2 regions of the Lysobacter sp. P5_B9 genome follow, and region 1 is predicted to be linked to the other one. Evidence: riboswitches for the same ligand, from Rfam matches in the RefSeq annotation. Region 1 holds a riboswitch; the other holds the start of a gene.
What was found. Region 1 has a riboswitch for cyclic di-GMP ahead of ACXJJ9_RS07000 (autotransporter outer membrane beta-barrel domain-containing protein). Riboswitches for the same ligand answer to the same signal wherever they lie in the genome.
Positions count from the first base shown of each region.

Region 2: another riboswitch for cyclic di-GMP. It lies ahead of ACXJJ9_RS00165 (isopeptide-forming domain-containing fimbrial protein); the one in region 1 lies ahead of ACXJJ9_RS07000 (autotransporter outer membrane beta-barrel domain-containing protein).

Region 1 covers NZ_JBFULP010000002.1:405,440-409,847, reverse strand. Annotated here, with positions in the region: gene ACXJJ9_RS07010 (ATP-dependent zinc protease family protein) at 1-121, opposite strand, end outside; tRNA gene ACXJJ9_RS07005 (tRNA-Gly) at 221-294, opposite strand; gene ACXJJ9_RS07000 (autotransporter outer membrane beta-barrel domain-containing protein) at 414-2,252, opposite strand; gene thiS (sulfur carrier protein ThiS) at 2,419-2,619, shown strand; cyclic di-GMP riboswitch class I at 2,711-2,798, opposite strand; gene ACXJJ9_RS06990 (thiazole synthase) at 3,048-3,854, shown strand; gene trmB (tRNA (guanosine(46)-N7)-methyltransferase TrmB) at 3,854-4,408, shown strand, end outside.
Region 2 covers NZ_JBFULP010000001.1:31,769-36,176, reverse strand. Annotated here, with positions in the region: gene ACXJJ9_RS00165 (isopeptide-forming domain-containing fimbrial protein) at 1-1,812, opposite strand, end outside; cyclic di-GMP riboswitch class I at 1,886-1,977, opposite strand; gene ACXJJ9_RS00160 (AgmX/PglI C-terminal domain-containing protein) at 2,019-3,413, opposite strand; gene ACXJJ9_RS00155 (ExbD/TolR family protein) at 3,424-3,930, opposite strand; gene ACXJJ9_RS00150 (ExbD/TolR family protein) at 3,927-4,408, opposite strand, start outside.

The DNA.
Region 1 (4,408 bases):
GCGACGAGCTGCGCGCGCCGCTGTCGATCTTGCATCGCACGGCCGGCAAGCCCAGCCGCGGCAAGCTGGCCCACTCGCGCCAGCCGAGCATGATGCGCTCGCGAGGAATCTGTCGTGCCATGCCATACACCTGCGGAAAAAAGAAAAACGGCAGTCACTTTGACGCGACTGCCGTTACGGTTTTGTTGCCGCGGCTTGCAACGCTCCACGAGCATCGAACTGGAGCGGGTGATGGGAATCGAACCCACGCTATCGGCTTGGGAAGCCGAAGTTCTACCATTGAACTACACCCGCTGACGGACGGCAGTCTATGCCCCGGGTTACGCGCTTGGCAACGCGGCATGGCTGGCCGCCCGGGCGCAAAAGCAAAGGGCCCCGAGGGGCCCTTCGCCTGGTTCATCGATCGATGTGCGTCAGAAATCCGCGCCGACCGTAGCGAACACCGTCGCATGGTCGGCGTTGCTCTGGCCCACGGTCAGGCTGGTACCGATATTGGCTTCCAACCCGAAGACCTTGGTGCGCGCACCGAAGGTCAGCGTGCCGTAGTCCTGGTCGAACTGCACGCCGGGCACGGCGTACGGCGCGGTATCAGGCATCGACTGCACCTGTGCCTGGGCTTCCTCGTCCGCATCCTCGAACTCGCGGTCCACGGTGAGGCGCGCATACGGCTGGAATTGCTCGCTGATGGCATAGCTCGCCTGCCAGCCGACGCTGCCGATCAGCGAATCGAAATTCTGGTCCGGATAGGCGAGCGAGGTGGACTGGTCGGCGTGGTCCTCCTTGAACCCGTCGATCTTGATGCGCTGCGCCAGCAGGCTCAGCACCGGACCATGGCGCAGCGCGCCATTGCCGAAGTCCCAGCCCGCGCTGATGCCGGCGGTGAGGTTGTCGCCGTCGGCCGAGCTGCTGTGCTTGCGCACGGCCTGGCCCAGCGCGATCTTGCGATCGATGTCGAAGTCGACCTGGCTCCAGCTCAGCTGGCCATTCACCCAGGCGCCGTTGTCGGCGTACCAGCCGATGAAGCCGCCCAGGCTCATGTCGGTCTGGTCGAAGCTGCCGCCGCTGTGGCCGAAGTCCTCGGACTGGCGGCCGTAGCCGGCGAAGGCGCCGTAGACGAGGTCGCCGCTGCTCCAGTCGACGCCGAAGCTCAGCGTCGGGCCGGCGCCGTCGTAGATGTCGCCGTCGTCATAGCGCTGGAAGTCGCCGCGCAGGTCGCTCCACCACTTCATGCCGTCCGCGGCCGGCTTGCCGGTGTGCGCGGCGACGCGCTCGGCGCGCGAGCGGCCCACCATCGACGCCGAATTCGGCAGCAGCGCCATCTGGCGCGGGGCCTCGAGGATCGAGACTGCGTACTGCGCGATGATCTGGTGGGCTTCGGTGCTGGGATGCACGCCGTCGGCGAAGGCACGGCCGCTGCCGGTGCTCACGCAGGTCAGCGAGGTGCCGGCGCAGGCCGGGATGGTCGCGCTGTTGAAACCGTAGGCGCCGGGATCGGCACTGATTTCGTGCAGCAGGTGGTAGGTATCCAGCGGAATCACGCGCAGGTTCTGCTGGGCGAGGCCACCGAACAGGGTCTGGTTGTAGCCGTTCACCAGTGCGGTGATGCCGGCCGAGCCAGCCGCACCCTGCGACAGGCCGAATGGCGTCAGGCCGACGTCGGGCATGGTCGGCACGAGGACGTAGCGCGCGCCGGCGTTCTCCAAGGCACCGACCAGCCCGACCTGTGCCGCCGCCGAACCAAGGAACTGCGCGGGCGTGGTGGCGCCGTTGAGGGTGAAGAACAGATCGTTGGCGCCGCCCCAGACCGTGTACAGCGCATTCGGGTCAGCCGCACCGCCGGCGAGGTAGGCATTGACCTGGGTGGTCAGTGAGGGGGCGAAGCTTGTCGGCGGGGTGGGCGGAAAACCCGGACCCGGCACGACGGTGGCGCCGCCAGCGGCGTAATTGCTGCCGGTGCCCGGAATGCGCGTGCCGGTGTTGGTCAGCGACCATGCCGGCGCCGCGTTGGTGCCGTAGAAATTGGCAAGGTACTCGGACCACACCAGGCCAGGATTGGTGGTGAAGCGGCCGACCAGGGCGTTGGACGGATTGGGCGGCGCCAGCGGCGACGGCTGGATGAGGAAGTTCCGGTAGAAACCCGAGTCGGTCAGGCTGTCGCCGAAAAAGATCGTATTGGAAAAGGTTCCTGCAAACGCTGGAGCAGCGGCCAGCGCCAGGGCGGCGGCAAGCAATCGGCGGACGGGCTTCTTCATCGGTTCTCTCCCCAGAGTGGACTTTCTTATGGTTGGCTTCTGGCGGGGCGCAATACGCCCACGCATGGCGCACGCATCGAACCATGCCGTGACGCGCTCCACAAGGGGCACTGCGGCATGGCGCACAACACTGGCCCCGGCCCGCGAGTGCCGCGACAATGCCCGCATGGACATCGTTTTGAACGGCGAGCAACGCGCCCTCGCCAATCCCATTACCGTGCTCGAGCTGCTGCAGGCCGAAGGACTCGGTGAGCGCCGTGTCGCGGTCGAGGTAAACGGCGAGATCGTGCCGCGCAGCCGCCACGGCGAATGCGCGCTGCGCGAGGGCGACCGCATTGAGATCGTGCACGCCCTGGGCGGCGGCTGAACCGGGTCGCTGTAGCGCACCCCGGAAAAAGAAAACCCGGCTGGGGAGAGAACCAGTCGGGTCAGTGGAGACGCGCGGTGAACACCGCGGTAGTGGGAACCCGGCCATCGGGGCGGAGGGAGTCGCCCGGATCCTCGGCTTTGCGGCCCCGGCTCGCACCGGGTGTGCTCTTGTACATACCGACGGTGTAAACCGCGCGTAGCAGGGACTTCTTCGCCGGGGGGAGACGCAGGGGAACGCTCGCCGTGCCGGGCCCGATGCATCCTGCTGCATGAACCCAACGCGTCCGCGCAGTCGGAACGGCCACTCCCGCTGCCAATCCCTGCTCCAATCGACGAACGGTAGGCGGAGCGGAGCGCCCGGTGCGCTCGGTCGGCGCAGCGGCATCACCAGCGCCGCTGCTAAAGCACCGCTGCTAAAATCCCGGGATGACGCTTCCCGCCCTGTTCACTCCGCCCGCGGACCCACTGGTCATCGCCGGCAAGGCTTACTCCTCCCGGCTACTCACCGGCACGGGCAAGTTCAAGGACCTCGACGAGACCCGCCGCGCCAGCGATGCCGCCGGCGCGCAGATCATCACCGTGGCCATCCGCCGGACCAACATCGGCCAGAACCCCGGCGAGCCCAACCTGCTCGACGTGCTGCCGCCGGACCGCTTCACCATCCTGCCCAACACCGCCGGCTGCTACACCGCCGACGACGCGGTGCGTACCTGCCGCCTCGCCCGCGAACTGCTCGATGGCCACACCCTGGTGAAGCTCGAGGTGCTGGGCGACCAGAAGACGCTGTATCCCGACGTGGTGCAGACGCTGGCCGCCGCCGAAACGCTGGTGAAGGACGGCTTCGACGTCATGGTCTACACCAGCGACGATCCGATCCTGTGCCGGCGCCTGGAGGAGATCGGCTGCGTCGCGGTGATGCCGCTGGCCGCACCGATCGGTTCGGGCCTGGGCGTGCAGAACCGCTACAACCTCATCGAGATCATCGAAAACGCGAAGGTGCCGATCATCGTCGACGCCGGCGTGGGTACGGCGTCGGACGCGTCGATCGCGATGGAACTCGGCTGCGACGGCGTGCTGATGAACACTGCCATCGCCGGCGCCAGGGATCCGGTGCTGATGGCGCATGCGATGCGGCTCGCCGTCGAAGCCGGACGCGCGGCGTTCAAGGCCGGGCGTATCCCGCGCAAGCGCTACGCGAGCGCATCGTCGCCGGTGGACGGGCTGATCGACTGATGTCTGAGCAGGACGCCCGCAAGGCCCCGCCCAAGCCCTTCACCATCGAGGAAGGCCATCGCAAGGTCCGCAGCTTCGTGCTGCGGCAGGGACGCTTCACGCCGGCGCAGCAACGCGCGTTCGACGAATTGTGGCCGCGTTTCGGCCTGGACTATGCGGGCATGCCACGCGATTTCGACACGGCGTTCGGCCGCAGCGCGAAACGCGTGGTCGAGATCGGCTTCGGCAATGGCGAGGCCCTGCGCTACGCCGCCCGGCACGACCCGGACCGCAACTACATCGGCATCGAAGTGCATGCGCCCGGCGTGGGCCGCCTGCTCAACGCGCTCGCGGAGGACGGCAGCGACCACGTCCGCCTGTACCACCACGACGCGGTCGAAGTGCTGACCCATGAGATCGCCGATGCCTCGCTCGATGAGGTCCGCATCTACTTCCCGGATCCATGGCACAAGAAGCGCCACAACAAGCGGCGCCTGGTGCAGCCCGATTTCGCGAAGCTGATCGTCAGCAAAATCGCCCCCGGGGGCCGCTTGCACCTCGCCACCGATTGGCAC
Region 2 (4,408 bases), on a different contig from region 1:
CGGGAGCAGCGTCACGTTGAATTCGACGCGCACTTCGGTACCCGCCGCCACGTCGATGCCGCGGATATCGATCAGGCCCGTGGCCGGATTGCTGTTGTTGACCGTACCGGCCGGCAGCGAGGTGAATACCAGCGAGCCGGGAACGAAGTCCGGCGGCAGCTGGTCGCGGAAAGTGACGTCGGTAAAACCGGACTTCGTCGCCTGCAGGCGCAGGGTGTAATGCAGCACGTCACCGGGCGTAGCGGTCCTCGCCGGATCGTCGCCGCTGGTGAGGTCGCGGACCGTCTTCTCGTAGAAATAGCCCGACAGCAGGACCGCGAGCGAATGCGCGTCCTCATGGTCGTCGATGCCGACCGTGCCGTTGGTGAGCGTGCGGGTCACTTCGACGCGCGCGGGATTGCTGCTGCGGTCGTTGAACCAGCTCGTCGCACCGGCGACGTTGGTGAGGGTGACGCCGTTCTGGCTGTTGGCGTCCAGCTTGGTACGGTACTGCACCACCAGGTGCTGACCGGGCGCGATGGGTCCCGCAGCGTCGAGAAACTTCAGGCTCAGCTCGCAGGTGGGCGCGGCGGTATAGGACCGCGTGTAATGCACGCCTTCGGTCAACGCCGTGCCGCCGAGCAGGACACCGGTGATCTGCGGCGTCATGTCGCACATGCCGCCGTTCGGGCCGTCGGGCAGGCGGTCGAGCAGCGTGACATTCCATGCGTCGAACTGGCCCGTGTTCACAGCGTCGACGGTGAAGTCGCCCCACTGGCCGAGGTTCAGTCCGCCACTACCGAGCACCACGCTACCGCTCTTGTTGACGACCAGGTTCGGCCCGGCGATCTGCGTCGGATTGGAGATGCCGTTCTCGCCGGGCAGCGGGGTATAGAACGTGCTGTCGATGAGACGACCGAACTGCCAGATCGCCGTGTTGACGAAGGACTTCCCGAGGACATTCACCGTCGGGTTGTCGTTGAGCACGGTGGTGATGTCGATCGCCAGGCGCCCACCCTTGGGCAGGATGAAGCCCGGCGGGAAATGGAATTCGATCAGGCCATTCGCGTTGGCGACGATGTTCGGATTGATGGGCGCGCCCAGCGTCGCGCAGGACAGGTCCGTGCACCAGCGCACGCTGGGCGTACCGACCAGGCTCATGTCGACGCCCGTGCCGGGAATCACGGTGGGCAGCTGCACTGGCGGCGTGCTCGGATCGCCGTCGTCCAGTCCGTTGAGATACACGGTGGCCGGATCGAAACCGATGTTGTCGTACAGCGTGATGCCGTGCAGATCGTTCTGCGACGCACCGTTGAGCACCACCGTGCCGGTGGACGGATCGATCAGGACGGGAATCAGTAGCCGGTAGGTGAACGGCACGCCCACGGCCGCGTACGACGGGGCGGACTTATTGATCGACTCGACTGGGACCAGGAAGTTCTGACAGTTCGGCCTGACGTTCTCCAGCGAGCCGTTGACGAACCAGATGTGATGCTGGTGCACCGCGTCGCACGCGATGTTGCCCATGGTGAAGTCGACGTTGTCAAACACCACCAGCCAGCGCTGATCGGTCTGGCCGGGCGAGGTGTAGAAGCTGATGTTGGTATCGAGCGGATTCGGCTGCTGGAAATTCCGGATGACGCAGTTGCCGTCGATGGTCAACTGGCTGGGGGCCGGATTGACCACGTTGCCGTCGATCACGCCGCCGTAATCGGCAACGCAGTCCGCCGCATACGCGCCAAACGTCGTACCGAGCAGTATCAACAAGGCGCAGAGCTGGATGTGGATCCAGCGCTTGCCTGCTCCTGCGTTGCGTGCGATCCCCAGACTCATACACCCTCACTCCGTTCGCGTGCGACGCAAGCCACCGACGGACCAAGGGAATGCCTGCGCTCCGGGCGCAGGTTCCGGCGGTCCCGCTGCCATGGGGCGCTTTGCGCGCCCGACAGGCCGGTGACTTTGCGTCGCCACCTTTCGGTGGTTTTGCCTTTGTCGTATTGCGTTTTTTTGCTTCGAAACGCGCGCTGCGACGCGTCGTCTCAGCCAGACGGCAGGAAATTCATCGGGTACACGATCGTTACTGCAGGCACGTCCTTCGCGCCGAAGTTGAAGCCCTTGACGCGCTCCACGATGCCGGAGGTCAGGTCCGGCGCATCCATTTCCGACGACTGCACCTGCACCATCGACACACTGCCGCCCGGCTGGATGGTCAGGCGCAGGATGACCTTGCCCTGCAACGTCGAATCACGACGAAGCTCGCGCTGGTACAGCCGGTACAGCGCAGCCTTGTAGCGGTCGAAGACGATCTGGATCTCCTCGCCGGAGCGTCCGCCCTTGCCGCTGGCACCGACCGACTTGTTGCTGTCCGCGGACGCGATCGCGTTGATTCCACTCGAGGCCCTGGTCAGCGCAGTGCCCTTGATGGCTCCGCGTTCGCCACCACCACTGCCGAAGCTGCGGCTCTGCGAGGACAGGTTGATGCCACCGCTGCTCCCCGGTGCATTGCTGGCCAACATGGCGCGTTCCGGACGCGCCGCGCCGGTGTCGGCACTGAGCTTCGCGGACTTGCCGAGCTCGGCCACGGCAGGCAGGTCGTCCACCGCTGCCAGGCTGTCCTTGAACGCCAGGATGCCCTGCGGCTTCGACGCCTGCGGCTGCTTCGGAACGGGCTGCGGTTCGACCTTCGCGGTCGGCCTCGTCGGCTTGGGCTCGACCTTTTTCACCACCGGCTTGGTGAGTTCCGGCGGCGGCGGCGGGGCCTCCTCCAGCTTCTTGGTCTCGGGGATCACGGTGACCACGCGTTCCGGCAACTTCTCGGCCGCGGGGACGATCTTCTGCGGAACGTGGATGAAGGGGAACACGATCGCAATCACCAGCCAGACGCACAGTGCGATGGCCAACCCCTTGCGCGAACGCCGGTCCTCCTCGCCACGCGTCCACAGCATGAGGTGCGGACGCGCACGCTCCGTCTGGAGCTCGCGCTCGACGATCCACTCGTTGCGCAGGCGTTCGAGCTCCTCCTGATGCTCGAAGGCTTCGTCCTCGAGCAGGAAGAGCTGCTCGTTCTCCTCGCCGATCCGCTCCACCAGGCCGCAGCGACGCGCATCGATATCGGCGATGCGAGCGCGCACGGACTCGGTTCGGCGACGCGCACGCGCGATGTGCCCGGGCCATTCTCCCTGCTCGGAGAGCCCTTCCCAGAACAGCGCCGCAGCGCCCGCCTGGTCCAGTTCCTCCAGTGCGTGGCACGCCTTCTCCAGCACCTGATGCTGGAAGCGCACCCCAGCGAACGATTCGAGCTCGTCATCGACGGCGGCGAGGTCGCACGCAAGTTCGGCGAGTCGCGCACGTGCGTGCGCGATCCGCTCGTCGAGCGGGTTCTGGGCCGCGACATCCCGGATGGTTTCGAGTTCCATGGTCTTGGTATCGGTCACTTGTGCTGACTCAACCGCCGGCCGGGGCGCTGCCGCCCTTCTCGAGCACGGCGAGCGACAACTTGTCGTAGGCGGCCGCCGTGCAGGTCGTCATCACCTTGCGGATCACCTCGTAGGGAAGGCTCTTGTCGGCCAGCACGGTGATTTCGCGGTGGGCGAGCGCGGCCTGTTGCGCGGCGCCGCCCCCGGCGGTCAATGGACGCGACAGATACTCGCGCAGCGGCTCGATCAGCGCGGCCTTCGGATCGCGGATCTGGTCCATCGTGGCGATCACTTCCCCCTGCACGAGCAGCATGTCCTGGGTGATCGTCACTACCACGGTCTCGGCGGGCTTGGCTTCGGCGGTGGAGATCGGGACCTCCACGCCCTTGGCGTTCTGGACCACCTCTACTTCGGTCGAATAGATCAGCAGGAACGCCACCATCACCGACATGATGTCGATCATGGGGATCAGGTTGAGCTCGACATCCTCGTGCTTCCTGCGTGCGCCACGAAACGGGTTCAGCGACATCCTCATGGTGCGTCTCCCACGGCGACCTTCGGGAACATTGAAATGCGGCCGCGCTCATCGGGCGTGCCGGTGAAGCCATGGCTGTTGGCGGTTGCCAGGTCCGTGCTGCGGACCGCGTCCATCACCTGCACCAGATGGTCGTAAGCCACGTCCGGGGCCATCAGCACCGAAGCCGTGTCGACTTCCACGTGCTGGCCCTTGAGATCGGCGGCGAGGAGCGACAACTTCTCGAGCGGATAAGCCCCGTTCTCAACAGGCAATACGGCGATCGTGTCGCGACCGTTGGTCAGCTCCAGCCCTTCCTTGCGCACCATCACTTCGAGGCGGAAGGCCGGTTCGGTGGGCGCGCCGGCGGACGCACTCGGCAGGTCGAGCTGGATGATCGAAATGCGCGAGAACACCGCCGTCATCAGCAGGAACGTGACCATCACGGTGAAGATGTCGATCATCGGCACGAGCATCAGCTCGACCGGTTTGGCCGGTG